Regions from separate parts of the Candidatus Clostridium stratigraminis genome, predicted to be linked through region 1. Evidence: riboswitches for the same ligand, from Rfam matches in the RefSeq annotation. Region 1 holds a riboswitch; the other holds the start of a gene.
The links. A riboswitch is a leader RNA that binds a small molecule or an ion and turns the genes downstream of it on or off. The one in region 1 is predicted to bind FMN.

Region 1 (7,952 bases):
GTAGCTGGTGGTGGAAATAATGAGGATACTGTTTCTGAAATGATTGAAAATAAGGTTAGTATACTAATTACAGGTATAGCCACAAATAATAATTCAGAGGTTCATAGACTTGAGCAAAAAAATTCTATAAATGTTTTAGGGGGAACGCACTACTCTACTGAAAAGTTTGCATGCCAGAAGATCTGCAGTTACTTTGAAAAACTTGGACTAGCTTCTACTTTTATTGAAGGGGAACCAATATATGAGGATCTGTAAAAAGTGAGGCTATAATGAATAGTATAATGAGATAAATTAAAATAATTTACTTACAAGGAGGTCAAAAGATATGGAAGTTAGATATAATGCTCCGACCGCAGAGGAATATATTTCTTTAAGGCTTAAAACAGGGATGGGGACAAAAGATTTATCAAAAGTTGAGATTGCTTTAAAAAATTCATTATTTATAGTTACTTTGTGGGACAAGGATAAACTTATTGCCTTTGGAAGGATTGTAGGGGATTATGGAATAACTTATGTTGTTTCTGATATTATGGTGGATCCAGAATATCAGCGTAAAGGCCTTGGAAAAATAATTATGAAAGAAATCGATTCATATTTAAATCAAAATACTGATGAATATGCTTATGTATGCTTAATTGCTAATAAACCTGCAGATAAGCTATATTCTCAATTTGGATTTGATTATACAGAGCCAAAATCTTGTGGTATGAGAAGAAAACAAAAATAAATTGGGGTGAGAAAATGACTGATGTAAGATTAATAATTCCATCTAAGGAGTATGAAAAGGAAGCATATGAATACATACAAGAATTTCTAGAATATAATTCGGAAATCAATGGAACTGGAGGGCTAGATCGATACCATAATTATGATGAATGGCTGCTAAAAATTGAAAAGGACATGGACTTACCTAAAATTCCAGAAGGCAGAGTACCTGCGAATACATATTTTTTTGTTAGAACAATTGATAATAAAATTCTTGGAATGATTAATATAAGGTATAAATTAAATGAATTTCTATTTAATGAGGGCGGAAATATAGGTTATTCAATAAGACCTACAGAAAGAAGAAAGGGATATGCAACTTTAATGCTTAAGCTAGGTTTGCAAAAATGCAAAGAATTAAATCTAAATAAAGTTTTAATTACCTGTGATAAAATAAATATTGCTTCAGCTAAGGTTATTCAAAACAACAATGGAATATTAGAAAACGAAGTCTATAGTGAAACCTTTTCTGAAATCATTCAACGATATTGGATTAACTTATTAATGGTGAAAACAACAGAAACCGCGGATGGAATAATATAAAAATCCCATTCCACAGTTTCTGTAGACACAGTACATAAAGAATCTAAAAGTTTTTAAGGTTCTTTATGTCCTGATAGTATCATCAAGAGTGTTAGTGATAAATTTTTAAGTTGTTGTTTTTAACTCGTTTTTACAATTTGGACAAGTCACTGTTAAATTACCTTTTCCTTTAGGTATTCTTAACCTTGTAGGGCATTTTGTACAGTTTATTACAACATAATCTATTAAATGTTCTATTTTATCAGTATCCAATCCAACAACTACTTCATCTCCAATAATAAAAGCTGGTACACCTCTAATTCCTCTTTTCATGAGCTCAGCTCTGGCTAATTTATCTGTACTAATATTTTTTTCTTGGTAATCGATACCTTTTTCTCGAAGATACATCTTCGCAGTAAAACAATGAGGTCAGGTACTTGATGTAAACATTGTAACGTTTTTCATAATAAATAATCCTCCTCGATATATTACTATATTTATATATTACGATTTAATTATATTATTTGCTATAGATTTTTAAAAAAAATAAAAATATTTATTGACTTTTACGTTACGTAAAGGTGTATATTTAGCTTGTAAGAAAATTAAAGTCACTAAATGATTATTTGTATCATTAAAATATTGGAGCAAAAGCATTAAAACCATTTAGGGCATTAAAAAGTACAGGAGGGTTTAGCGGTGGAATATACAGTGCAAAAACTAAGTAAAATGGCAGGAGTAAGTACACGTACATTGAGATACTATGATGAAGTAGGAATTCTTAAGCCGGCAAGAATCAATTCATCAGGCTATCGCATTTATGGGCAGGAAGAAGTTGACAGGCTGCAGCAAATTCTTTTTTATAGAGAACTTGGTGTAAGCTTAGAGAGTATTAAAGATATTATTACTTCACCTAATTTCGATGGAATAAAAGCACTTAAAGAACACAAGTCTAAACTCCTGGAAAAAAGACTACAGTTGAATATACTAATTTCTAATGTTGAAAAAACTATTGAATTAAAAGAGGGGAGAATTGAGATGTCAAATAAGGAAAAATTTGAAGGCTTTAAGAAAAATATGCTTGAAGAAAATGAAAAGAAATATGGTAAGGAAATACGTGAAAAATATGGTGTTGAGGCTATTAATAAGTCAAATAAAAAACTTAAGGGTATGACAGAAGAAGAATATAATGAAATCACAAATTTAGAAAAGGAAGTTATGAAAACTTTAAATGAAGCCTTTACGGCAGGTAATCCAGCTTCAGAACTTGCTCAAAAGGCAGCAGACTTACATCGTCAGTGGGTTAGCTTTTACTGGGACAATTATAGTAAGGAAGCACATGCAGGCCTAGCACAAATGTATGTTGCTGATGAAAGATTTACTTCTTATTATGATAAAGAGCAGCCAGGAACAGCAGAATTTCTAAAAGATGCAATACTGATTTATACTGGAATTAAATAAGAAAAGGGCCGTAATGATAAAGACTAGGTATTTTATCATTGCGGTCCTTATTTTTATCTTTCATGCAATATAGGAGATACACTCTTGTATACAGCCAAGGTTACAATTGAAACAACAAATACTTTTAGAATATTATAAGGAACAATAATCCAAATAATAAAGGAATTTAGGTCTTTAACATTATGGTTTATTGCGGCTCCCATACCAACAACAGCAGAAATCTTAAAGCCTAAAACTGTTTCATATAATGGTAATAGTACGTAGTAGTTAAGCACAGCGCCGGCTAAGGTCATTGCAATTCCGCCTGCGAGTAAACCTAAAAGAGCTCCTTTTTTAGTCTTTTTCTTCTTATATATTATTCCTGTTGTAATGACAAGTACAGATCCAATTATAAAGTTTGCTGATTCACCTATTAGTGCAGTATTTCCTTTGAATATTGCATAAAGTATATTTTTAATTAATTCAACTAATACACCAGCCATTGGTCCGAAGGCAAAGGCCCCCAGAAGAGCAGGTAAATCACCAATATCAATTCTTAAGAAGCTTGGGAATATTGGCAATGGAATTTCAATATACATAAGAATAAATGCGATACAACCTAGTAGGGAAATTTTAATAAGCTTGTTTAATTTGTTATTTTTCATAAATATCCTCCTTTAGAAGATCTTCAAGGGAGTTTGTACAAATGCTTTAGAAAATTAAAAGCCCTGACAAAAAGTCAGGGCAAACTAATCAAATCTAATACACATCTTCTTTCATCCAGACTTTACTGTCGGCCTCGGAGTTACACCGAATCTGCCATAAGGCTCGCGGGCTATACCGCCGGTAGGGAATCCCAATATATGGTCACCCTGCCCTGAAGATAATCATATTAACTTTTACAATTAAATTATACACCATAAATAATAATTTAACAAGGTAACATTAAAAAAACTTTATTAATAAAGTTTGTTAATTCATTTTCAGCACTTCTATTGCTTTTAAGGCAATTTCAAGATTTAGCCTGCTGTCAGAATCATCAATATTAACGCCTGTTATTTCTCTAATCTTCTGTAATCGATATATAATAGTGTTATAGTGCATGTACATCTTTTCAGAGATTTTTTTCATATTTCCATTACATTCAAAATAAATTTTTAAGGTTTTTATAAGCTCTGTTTTATTATCCTTGTCATAATCAATAAGGGGCTTTATATTATCTATGCAGAATTCCATAAGTTCATTTTGAAGACCATCATAAGAAAGTATTCGATAGATGCCTAAATCATCGTAATGTATAATATTACCAGATTTGCTTTTGCTTAAATTTTCTACAATTAATTTAGCCTGCTCATGACTTTTATAAAGCTCAGTAACTCCTTTATAAGCACGGCCTATGCCCATAATAAGCTGGTTTTTATTAAATCTTTTCTGAGCTTCTTTAAGAATATCTGAACAAAAACACAGAACTTCATTTTTTATTACTGTATCACCTTTTGAATTTTCACAGCCGAATAATATTAAAATTCTATCACTTTTATCTACATAAATTATGCTTGCATTTTGGTGTTTAATTTTTCTGTTTATAATAAACATTAAACTGTTAATACTATCTTGTATTAAATTCATATTATTTTCAGTGTGTTTTATTTGTTTATATATATCTTTTAGTGAAATTATAATCAATGCATATTTAAGTTCTTTATTGAAATTAAAGTTTTTTGCCTTTTCCAAGGCAATTGCTTGATTACTTTTATTACTACTTAAAAGATTATCAAAGAATTCAAGCTTATAATTACTTTCCATGTTATACAAAGATAGCCTTTTTACAAATTCTAAGGCTATAATATGTACATAGGATTCAATAAGCATGTTATCAATTGGTGACAAGACTCTATTATCAAGCCATATAAAAATAAAGCCGTAATCAACATTATCTATAACAATAGGTATAGTTCTGCGTTCGGTATATTTACCATTAAAATTATCTCGGCTTAGGTCATAATTCTTACCGCCTTCCTCATGGAAAGTTGAATTTTTTGTGCTTATATAATTATAAATTATCTTTTCTATAATACTTATATGAGTTAGATCTTCACAGAAAATTTCTGTACTGTCCTGCATACTTTCATAGATAGCTAGCGAATTACCGATGTTCTCATAAAGCTTTTTACCTATTTCCTTAAGACCACCCCCCTTTGTCATAATGTCCATTATTTCTCTACTGAATTCTTCTATATTAATTAGCATATTCATTTGATTGTTTATAACTTCAGTGAGGATTACAGAGATTAAATCAGTATGAGAAACACAAAAGGGAAGTTCAATTATAGGAAATTCTAACTTATCAGCTAATTCTATTATATTTGAGGGCAGCTCTCTAACATATCTTCCTACCTTAATGCCAAGACCTACAACACCTTTTTCTTTTAACTTTGGAATTATATCAAGCAGCACATTTATATTATCCTTTATTGAATAAGCAGTAGTAATAAGGAGTTCGCCATCGCTTACCCATTCAATTATATCAGGAACTTCCATAACATTTACCTTTGTTATTCTCTTTGATGAGCCTGACCTGCCTGCCAAAATCTTTGAACCTTTAAGAATGTCTAGGTTTAAAAGATTTTCAATAGATATTCCTAAATAGCTGAACATGATATACCCCCTATAAAATTAACAATAAAGTAGCGCCCTTAAAAAGGCTCATATACCACATTTTACCTTGATTCTTGTAAACAATCAACAATTAATTTATTAAATATTTAGAATATTACAACAAAGGTAAAGAAAAATAAATATAGAATTTAAGTAATAGAATCTTAATAAAGGAATGGTTTACTTTGAGAGCTATTTATATATGTAAGGATTTAATGAATTATATTACAGGGCAAAAGAATTTAGAAGGACAAATCCATTCCGTATTTAAAAATGCCTGTAATATAGCGCTGAATGATAAATTTATAACAATATTAAGCAAAGATAAATATATGGGTCCCATGAGCTTAACTGTTGATGCTGAAGTTCAAACAAACTTTATTAACATAGGGTTTAAGCAAGACTTAAAGATGGAGATAAATGTAAACGGTATCATTTCTTCTAAGGGAAATATTTATATAAATTTACAAAATGTAAAACTATGGGGTTCAGAAGCAGAACTAAAACCTTCTGCTCTGGCTGAGAAGAATATATTAGATAATCTAGTAGTTGTAGAAAATGCAATAATAACAAAAGGTAACCTTTATGGCATAGGGCCGCTAATAAATATTTTAGTTAGTGAAATGCCAGAACTAAATTTGATGACATTTCCCATTAATCATATTGATGCTAATTTTAACTTTATAAGAAATAGATTTATTAATTTCATGAATATAACAGCAGCATTTGATATAGAAAAAATATCTAATGCAGCAGATAAAGTTATAGGTTTTGGTACAGGCCTTACACCGTCAATGGATGATTTTATATGTGGTATGATGATTTCTTTTGTATATTTAGGTGATTATTATAAGTTAAATATTGCAGCTATTTACACATTTAATATGGAGCTAATAAAAAGTGGGCTTAAAAAAACAACTAAGGTAAGCGCGGAAATGCTGAAACATTCAAGTCTTGGAAGGAGCAATGAAGCTGTAAGACAATTATTGCATTCAATTTTACATGAAATAGAAGGGGAAAAAGTAATTAAAGCTTTAATTAATACCATTGGTTTTGGAGAAACATCTGGAACTGATACAGCACTTGGTGTATACACAGGGTGCAGAATAATGACTAATTTAAGGTATAGGAGGTTTTGGCTAAATGATGCTATGCATTGAAACACGAAAAAATACTTACTATGATTCCGTAGCTCTTATGCTAATAACTAAAGAAATTAAGAAGATGCAGGGAGTAAAAGAAGTTATAGTTGGTATGGCTACAGATTTAAATAAGGAACTATGTGCTAATTTAAATTTGTCAAATGAAGAAATAGAGATGCTTACACCTAATGACTTTTTTATTGCAGCTGCTTCAGAAGAAGAAAATGCATTAGAAAAAATAGTAAGGAAGGTAGATGAGCTTTTAAACTCTAAAAAAGATGAAGGTGAAGCTGAAATAAAGGCTCGAACCTTGCAAGGAGCTGTAAAGCAGCTTAAGGGTGCTAATATGGCAGTAATTTCTCTTCCAGGAAAATATGCAGCTGAGGAAGCAAGAAAAGCTCTTTTAAGCAACCTTCATGTAATGCTTTTTAGTGATAACGTAACAGTTGAAGAAGAAATTGATCTTAAGATACTAGGAAGAGAGAAAGGTCTTTTAGTAATGGGACCCGACTGCGGTACAGCAATTATAAATGGAATTCCTCTCTGCTTCGCTAATGTAGTTAGTAAGGGAGATATTGGAATAGTAGGTGCTTCAGGTACAGGTACCCAGGAAGTTACAGTAATAATTGATAAATTAGGTAGTGGGGTTTCTCAGGTTATTGGAACAGGAGGAAGGGATCTTAAAAGTGAAGTAGGCGGTATTATGATGCTAGAAGGCTTTAAGGCTCTAATAGATGATCCATCTACTAAAGTTATTGTTTTAATTTCAAAACCCCCTGCAGCTGAAGTGGCAGAGAAAATATTAGAAATGGTAAAAACTACGGAGAAGCCTGTAGTAGTTAATTTTATTGGTGGAGATAGAAATCAAATAGAAAAAAAGGGAGCCTATGCATGTATTAGTTTAGAGGATGCAGCTCATAAGGCAGTTAGCTTATCTAAAGGTATAGCTTGTAAAGATTTCGAAGGTTTTACTATGGAGGAAGCTTTGGTTGATGAAATAGTTAATAAAGAAGCAGCTAAGCTTCAAAGCTCTCAGAAATACCTAAGGGCATTATATACTGGTGGTACTTTGGCTGATGAAGCTATGAAACTTCTAGGTAAGGAAGGCTATAATATTTATTCAAATATACCACTTAGTCCCGAATTCAAGTTAAAAAATATTCATAAAAGCTTGAAGCATACTTGTATTGATTTAGGAGATGATGATTTTACACTAGGGAAACCTCATCCAATGATTGACCCTATTGGAAGAGTTGAAAGGCTTCCAATGGAAGCTTGTGATGATGAAGTTGCTGTAATCCTAATGGACTTTGTTATTGGCTATGGATCTAATATGGACCCAGTTGGAGAAATGCTGCCTCAGATTATAGAAGCTAAGAGAAACATGGAAGAAAGGGGAAAATATTTATCTGTTATTGGATATAT
Region 2 (7,952 bases), on a different contig from region 1:
AATATGGAAACCGTTGATGGTTTAAGGCCTAAGGCCTCACCAGATAGATTATACAGGGAAGCTACTAAAGGCAGCGAAGATCTAAGGAATATAATATTACTTTTACATTGTGATTACACTCATAAAAATACCTGCAGGGCATTGCCTAGGATAATTAAATATTATAAGGATAAGGGCTATGAGTTTAAAGCCATAACTGATGATACTCCTGAGCTTTATTTTCCCATAACAAAAAAAAGCTAAAAATAGGTACCGCTCATTTCAAAATGGGTGGTACCTTCTTTATAAATTACATTAATACAATTCTAATTAATTGATAAAACACTTTAATATATTTACATCGATGCCAGTAAATTAGCCATTTCAATAGCTGTAACTGCTGCATCATAACCTTTGTTTCCTGATTTAGTTCCAGCTCTTTCTATTGCTTGTTCAATGGTGTCTGTAGTTAAAACTCCAAAGATAACAGGCACTTCAGTTTCTAATGAAACACTTGCAATACCCTTTGATACTTCATTGGATACAAAATCAAAGTGCGGTGTAGCACCCTTTATTACTGCTCCAAGGCAAATAACTGCGTCATATTTTTTGGATTTAGCCATTTTCTTTGCGGCTAGCGGGATTTCAAAAGCTCCTGGAACCCAAGCTATTTCTATTTCATTTTCCAAAGCACCATGACGTTTTAGGCCATCTAAGGCTCCAGATAAGAGTTTTCCACCAATAAATTCATTAAATCTTCCTACAATTATTCCAAATTTTAAACCTTCTGCTATTAATTTACCTTCATACATTTTCATTTTACTTCCACCTTTCTCTTTTTTAAGTTTATAATTTTTTAATTGGCAAATTAGTACAAGCTTTTGCTTGTTTACATATTTTTAATACTTTTGTCAATTATACAAGTTCTCCATTTTTAAATTAATTATAATTATTTTTTATCAAAATTTAGCATATGTCCCATCTTCTGCTTTTTTGTTTTTAAATAAAATTCATTTCTTTCATTATGATTCATCTGTATTGGAACTCTGTTTGATATTTCTATTCCATAGCCAGTTAAACCAGCTATTTTCTTAGGGTTATTTGTCATTAAATTGATTTCTTTAACTCCAAGATCTACAAGTATTTGAGCTCCTATGCCATAGTCTCTTAAATCTGCTGGAAAGCCTAGGGCTATATTTGCCTCTACAGTGTCCATTCCCTCATCTTGAAGTGCATAAGCCTTAATCTTATTAATAAGACCTATGCCTCTGCCTTCTTGTCTCATGTAAAGTAATATTCCTCTGCCTGCTTCATTTATCTTTTTCAAAGCTGCTGCAAGCTGCTGCCCGCAGTCACATCTTAAGGAACCAAAGGCATCTCCGGTTAAACATTCTGAATGAACTCTAACTAAAACAGGTTTTCCATCTGATACATCACCTTTTACTAAGGCAACATGATGTTCACCATTTAATATATTCTCATAGCCTATCATATTAAATTCCCCATATTTAGTAGGTAATTTTGCTGCTGCAGCTCTTCTTATAAAAACTTCTTTATCCTTACGGTAAGCTATTAAATCAGCAATGGTTATAATTTTTAATTTATGCTCTTTAACATAATCCATAAGCTCTGGTGTTCTTGCCATAGTACCATCTTCATTCATAATTTCACATATTACTCCTGCAGGGTACAAACCAGCAAGTCTTGCTAAGTCTACTGCTGCTTCAGTATGCCCAGCTCTTTTTAATACCCCACCTTCCTTTGCCTCAAGAGGAAATACGTGCCCAGGCTTATTAAAGTCCTTAGCTGTTGAGTTAGAATTTATAACCTTTAAAATCGTAGCTGCCCTTTCATAAGCAGATATTCCAGTGGTACTATCTGCAGCATCAATGGATACAGTAAAAGCAGTTTCATGGGAATCTGTATTGTGATTTACCATTGGCAAGATGTCAAGCTCCCTTAATCTTTTTCCTATAGTAGGCATGCATATAAGTCCTCTTCCATACTTAGCCATATAATTAATAGCCTCTGGAGTAACTTTTTCTGCTGCCATTAATAGGTCCCCTTCATTTTCCCTGTCCTCATCATCAATAACAACTACCATTTTTCCTGCCTTAATATCTTCAATTGCATCTTCAATTGCGTTAAATTTAAACATAAATTTCTCCTCCAATTTTTATTCACTAATATATTATTAGTGCTTTAATCTAGTTTTGAAAAATTTCATCTGAAAACTATCATCAAAAGACCTTTTAAATTCTTCCAATCCAAGCACCCTTTATACAAAGCCATTATCACTAAGAAAATTAAAGTCTATGGTCTTTTTTGCCGGCAATGGTTCTTTATACAATAAAAACTTTTCGATATATTTTCCAACCATATCACACTCTAAATTTACTATGTCACCAGTTTTCTTCTTTATTAGTGTTGTAGCGTCTTTAGTATGCGGAATAATGGAAACTTTGAAGACCTTATCATCTACATATGCAACTGTTAAGCTTACTCCATCAATTGCTATTGAACCCTTTTGCACAATATATTTCAAAATAACTGAAGGTGCCCCAATTGTAAGCCAAATTGCATTGTCTTCTTGTTCAAAAGACTTTATATCTCCAGTGCCATCAATGTGTCCGCTTACCATGTGTCCGCCAAACCTGTCTCCAGCTCTTAATGCCCTCTCGAGATTCACATAAGTTCCCTTAGAAATACTGCTTAAATTGCTCCTTCTCATGGTTTCTGCCATAACATCAACTGTGAATTTATCACTACTATAAGCTGTAACTGTAAGGCATACACCATTAGTAGAAATGCTGTCTCCAAGTTTTACATCTTCTAAAACCTTATATGCCTTAATAGTTATTCGAGCTGACTTTTCTGATTTTATTATGCCTTGAATTTCACCAATCTCTTCCACAATACCCGTAAACATTCATTTCTCACCTCTATCTATTCCTTATTTAGCAAAAATTAATTAATACACTCCTTTTAATATAGCCTCATATTTAATATACCTACTACTTAACATAGCCTTCTATCATTATGTCCTTTCCAAATTGATGAATATCTATGTCCTTAAGCTCTATTGCATCCTTCATAAGTGCTATTCCTTCTCCTCCAACTGGGGTTTTTGCTCCTTCACCTCCAAGGATTTTAGGTGCAATAAATATGTTAACCTTATCTACTATGCCTTCTTCCAGCGCTGTATAGTTTAAATTGCTGCCCCCTTCAAGTAATATACTATCGATTTTTCTTTCTCCAAGAACTTTCATTAGATATCCTAAATCTACCCTATTTTTTTTTATAGGTGTTATTATAGTCTCTGCTCCCTTTTCTTTAATGGCTTCTAACTTCTCTTTATCTGCTTTTTCTGTTACTGCAATTATTGTTTTAGCTTTAGAATTTAAATTAAGCACCTTAGCTTCAAGTGGGATTCTAGCATAAGTGTCTACAATAATTCTTATTGGATCACTACCTTCTTCATCTTCAAGTCTAGTGTTTAACATGGGATCATCTGCAAGCACTGTGCCAATCCCAACCATTATTCCTGCTGCTCTGTGTCTAAGCTTATGAACATACCGTCTAGAAGATTCACCAGTAACCCATTTTGAATCACCTGTGTAAGCTGCTATCTTACCATCTAGTGTCATGGCTGCTTTCATAATGCAGAAAGGCAGCTTTGTAGTTATATATTTTAAAAATATTTCATTTAATTTCCTACCCTCTTCCTCAAGTACTCCCGTTACAACATCAATACCGTTTTCCTTAAGGATTTTTATTCCCTTGCCTGCCACTAAAGGGTTGGGGTCTTTTAAACCAATTATTACTTTCTTGATACCCTTTTCCACAATGGTATTTGCACAGGGAGGAGTATTGCCATAGTGAGAACAAGGTTCTAAGGTAACATATAGTGTGGCACCTTTTACATCATATTTAGCATTTTTAAAAGCATTTACTTCCGCATGGCTGCTTCCATATAATGCGTGATAGCCTTCCCCAATAATCTGTCCATCCTTAACGATAACAGCTCCCACTAAGGGATTGGGATTTGTATAGCCAATGCCCTTTTCTGCAAGTTCTAATGCTCTTTTCATATACTTTATATCCATAAAATTCATCCTTCTTTATAAAATTAGTTATAGATTTTTTATTTCCATTTTTGTAAAGGCATATTCCTAAGTTACAACCAATTTTAAGCAAAATAAAAACCCCGAGAGTTTAATCTCAGGGCATAAAATGCGAGTTAAGCTAATTTCAAACGTATGAATATAACGCAAAAAAATTAGACATCTGCTTTGTAATCTTCTTCCATCCAGACTTTACTGTCGGCTTCGGAATCTAACCGAATCTGCCATAAGGCTCGCGGGCTATACCGCCGGTAGGGAATCAAACCCTGCCCTGAAGATTTATTTAATTTTACAGTTTCATAATATCAAAGTATAAATGTTTTGACAAGTAATAAATTAAATTTTATTCAGCATTTCTTGAAAATCTTACTGTGCAGCCATAACTAAAGTATTATATCATCTAAAGCTCTCTTAGGTACATGATGAACCTTATTTTCATCTCTCCAATATTTAACATCACCAGAAGTTCCCATTTCTTCAAGTACGACCTCTTCCTTTGGAGTCCCTAAAGCTATAATAAGTGCTATTTCATATCTATCTTCTAATTTTAATTCCTCTGATAATTTTTTCTTATTTATATTAAATATAAAACATCCACCTAATCCTTTTTCTATAGCACCAAGAAGTATACTTTGTCCTGAAATGCCTTCATCTTGAGCCATTCCACTGCCAAGAGTCTTGTCCTTAAGCATAACTATATAGGCACTTGGTTTTTCACCTTCTTCAGGGCCATTCCAATCCTTTAAATATCCAGCCCAGCCTAAAGTTGCAAATATTTTTTCATTGGTCTCCTTCGTATTTGAAAGAAAATATTTTAGTACTTGTTTATTGGCACCAGAAGGGCTTAGTCTCGCAAAATCAATTAATTCTCTTAAGGTCTCCAATTCTATTGGCTTATCTTGATAAAACCTTCTATATGATCTGTTTTTTCTTATTAAATCTCCAATCATTCCATCACCTCATTTATTTTATTATTATAAATAAATATTAATGCTAATATACTTGAAAATCAAGTTACCAGTTTTCACTTTCCTATTGCTTGCATAAATAGTAACTAACTTAATTACAATGCTACTTATCCAAACTATTGAGCCGCAAGAACATCCCATGCTACATTAAAATTTATTTAACTAGGTCTTATAGTTCTCAGGTGGCACTATGTAAAAGAATAGCATATATTAAAGTGATGTAATATTTTAAAGGGAGCTTAACTATGTATAAAAAAAACGAAATACCAGACTATGTAGATGTTAATTATCCACTAATTTGCCCCATGATGGATAATGGGTGGTATAGGGCTGAGGATAGGAATATTAAGCCTCCAATCCAGCCAATTCCACAGCCAGCACCTCAGCCTATGCCTCACATGCCACCAATGAAGCACTCAATGCCAGCACCTCAGCCTATGCCTCCGAAGCATGTTGAGCCAATAAAACCACTTCCACCGTTAAAACAAGAAATTACTTTGCAGCCAAAGGTAGAACCAACACAATTTCAATTAAATATTGAGCCTAAAGTGGAACCTCAAAATTTCGGATTAACCATACAGCCAAAAATGGAACCGAATAAAATGGAATTAGACATCGAGCCAAAAATTACCCCAAAAATGGAGCCAAGTAATATGGAACTTAATATAGCACCAAAAATGGGAGCTATAGTTATGGAACCAATAAAAATACAGTTGAAAATAGAGCCTGTAGTACAACCGGCAAATTTGAAGCTAAATGTTGAGCCAGTTGCAAAACCAATGCCTATGCCTATGCCACAGCCACAGCCACAACCGAGGCCACCAATGATGCCTTGTCATCCAATTATGCCTTGCCATCCAATGCACCCATGCCATATGCCTCAAATGCATCATGAGCATCATAAAACAAGCTCTGATTCAATGCATCATGGATGTCATAATTCAAGCTCAGACTCCAAGCACATGCACCACCATCAACCTACGATGATGGATCCTATGATGATGCAGCCTATGATGATGGATCCTATGATGATGCAGCCTATGATGATGGATCCTATGATGATGTGCCCTATGATGATGCATCATGGACATCATAATACAAGCTCTGATTCCAAGCACATGCACCACCATCACCCAATGATGATGCAACCTATGATGATGGACCCTATGATGATGGAATCCATTGGAATGAATCCGATGATGGATCAAATGCCTATGGGCCAGACACCTATGATGCCCCCAATGAATCCAATGATGATGCAGCCTGTGAAAATGAAAGATATTTTTGAAGACTAAAATCAAATCATTTCAAAATATTAATAAATAGTAGAACTCTACAATAAATAAAGAAGGCAAAAAGAGCTTTATACTATTTCTGCCTTCTTTGTTATTTCTGCCTCTTCAGCCTTAATTTTAAAACCTCAGCCGTCATGGAAATTGATATTTTATTTTTATCTTCAAGTCTAATGCAGATTTAACGCTGTTCTATTTAATATATTCATCTCCAACCAGTGTATTTTTAATTAGCTCTGTTGGAATTGTGAATTCTACAATTCCCATAACTCCTGGACCTACTTCATATTTATCAAAGGATATTACTAATTTACCTTCTTGATTTATATAGAAGCTCTGATTTTCTGCTATTTCATTAAAAACTGGGAATACATCCTCCTTGCCATCTATGTGGACCCAATAGGTTTTGCTATCATCGGCTTTCATTTGCTCTATCATCTGTGTTTTAATATAATTACTTATTGTTTTTACATAGCTGTTATCCTTAAATAAGCTGGGTAGTGTTATCAAAACCTCCCTTTGCTTGTCAATGGTGTCATATTTCATTGTTGTTGAGGAAGACGCAGCTGTGTTTACTACATAACGGCCTACTGATAGTATATTCTCATTATCTGTCTTAACAATATAGCCGCTGTCTACACCTAAATGTGCTTCGCTTTTTCCCTTTAACTCTTCTATTTCCTTTGTAAATTCTTCATACAGCTTTTTATTTTCAGCAAGATATTTTTCATTCAAGCTGCTTTCCAGGTCTTTATTTTTTAAACCTTGTATAGCAGGAGTTTTTATTTTTGCATTATAGTTTCCTTCATCAACAACATATTCCTTAAAGGCTATGATTCTTACAATATTACCTACAATAGGAACCTTTGCTAAGTTCCTTGCGAAAACAGGACTGCTATTAACACCAATGGTTAGTGCTGCTATTAAAACAGCAATTGAAGCAGCTGTTATACTTATTCTTCTTAAGGTATTATTTTTCTTTACTCCTGCCTTTTTTAAAGCTCCTTTTACTATAAAGTCTAATTCTTTTGGAATGGGTATTTCAAGATATTCCTTTTTAAGCTCAAATAGATCTTTATTCATCCTATTAACCCCCTAAGTATTCCTTATTCTGCACGTAATAATTATTAATTATTACGCCTTTGGTATTCCTTGTTAAATTCATTATCAATTAATTTTAGCCGTAGCTTCTCATGGGCCTTATATAAACGGTTTTTCACTGTGCTAACATTTTCATTGAGCACCTCTGCAATTTCCTTCAGCTTTAAATCTTCAAAATATCTTAGAATTATTACACTTCGGTAAGCATCGGGCAGATTATTCAATGCTATTTTCAAGTCAAAGTCTTCATATTGGTCTATGGCTTCAGATCCAAAACTTTCTAGAACCCTTTCATCTATAATCTTTAGTTTCTTTTGTTTTCTTAAGAAATCAAGAGAGGTATTTATAATAATCCTATAAAACCAAGTTTTTATATAGCTTGGTTCTTTCAATGAGTCCATAGATGAAATTGCCTTAAAAATGGATTCTTGTACAATATCCAAAGCATCTTCAACATTTCTTACATAGCTATAGGCCAATCTATAATG

Region 2: it holds a riboswitch for FMN, as region 1 does, so the genes downstream of both, ribD (bifunctional diaminohydroxyphosphoribosylaminopyrimidine deaminase/5-amino-6-(5-phosphoribosylamino)uracil reductase RibD) here and ACJDUG_RS04200 (ECF transporter S component) in region 1, are expected to answer to the same signal.

What each region holds. Positions count from the first base shown of each region.
Region 1 is NZ_JBJHZZ010000001.1:851,083-859,034, forward strand. Features, by position in the region: gene ACJDUG_RS04175 (Nif3-like dinuclear metal center hexameric protein) at 1-255, shown strand, start outside; gene ACJDUG_RS04180 (GNAT family N-acetyltransferase) at 326-727, shown strand; gene ACJDUG_RS04185 (GNAT family N-acetyltransferase) at 742-1,308, shown strand; partial or broken gene ACJDUG_RS04190 (glutaredoxin family protein) at 1,414-1,704, opposite strand; gene ACJDUG_RS04195 (MerR family transcriptional regulator) at 1,987-2,748, shown strand; gene ACJDUG_RS04200 (ECF transporter S component) at 2,802-3,392, opposite strand; FMN riboswitch at 3,492-3,616, opposite strand; gene ACJDUG_RS04205 (PucR family transcriptional regulator) at 3,700-5,385, opposite strand; gene ACJDUG_RS04210 (oxamate carbamoyltransferase subunit AllH family protein) at 5,571-6,545, shown strand; gene fdrA (acyl-CoA synthetase FdrA) at 6,529-7,952, shown strand, end outside.
Region 2 is NZ_JBJHZZ010000005.1:30,173-38,124, reverse strand. Features, by position in the region: gene ACJDUG_RS09460 (polysaccharide deacetylase family protein) at 1-243, shown strand, start outside; gene ribH (6,7-dimethyl-8-ribityllumazine synthase) at 336-797, opposite strand; gene ACJDUG_RS09450 (bifunctional 3,4-dihydroxy-2-butanone-4-phosphate synthase/GTP cyclohydrolase II) at 929-2,137, opposite strand; gene ribE (riboflavin synthase) at 2,258-2,908, opposite strand; gene ribD (bifunctional diaminohydroxyphosphoribosylaminopyrimidine deaminase/5-amino-6-(5-phosphoribosylamino)uracil reductase RibD) at 2,994-4,085, opposite strand; FMN riboswitch at 4,273-4,386, opposite strand; gene ACJDUG_RS09435 (nitroreductase family protein) at 4,487-5,053, opposite strand; gene ACJDUG_RS09430 (hypothetical protein) at 5,317-6,366, shown strand; gene rsiV (anti-sigma-V factor RsiV) at 6,556-7,446, opposite strand; gene ACJDUG_RS09420 (RNA polymerase sigma factor) at 7,491-7,952, opposite strand, start outside.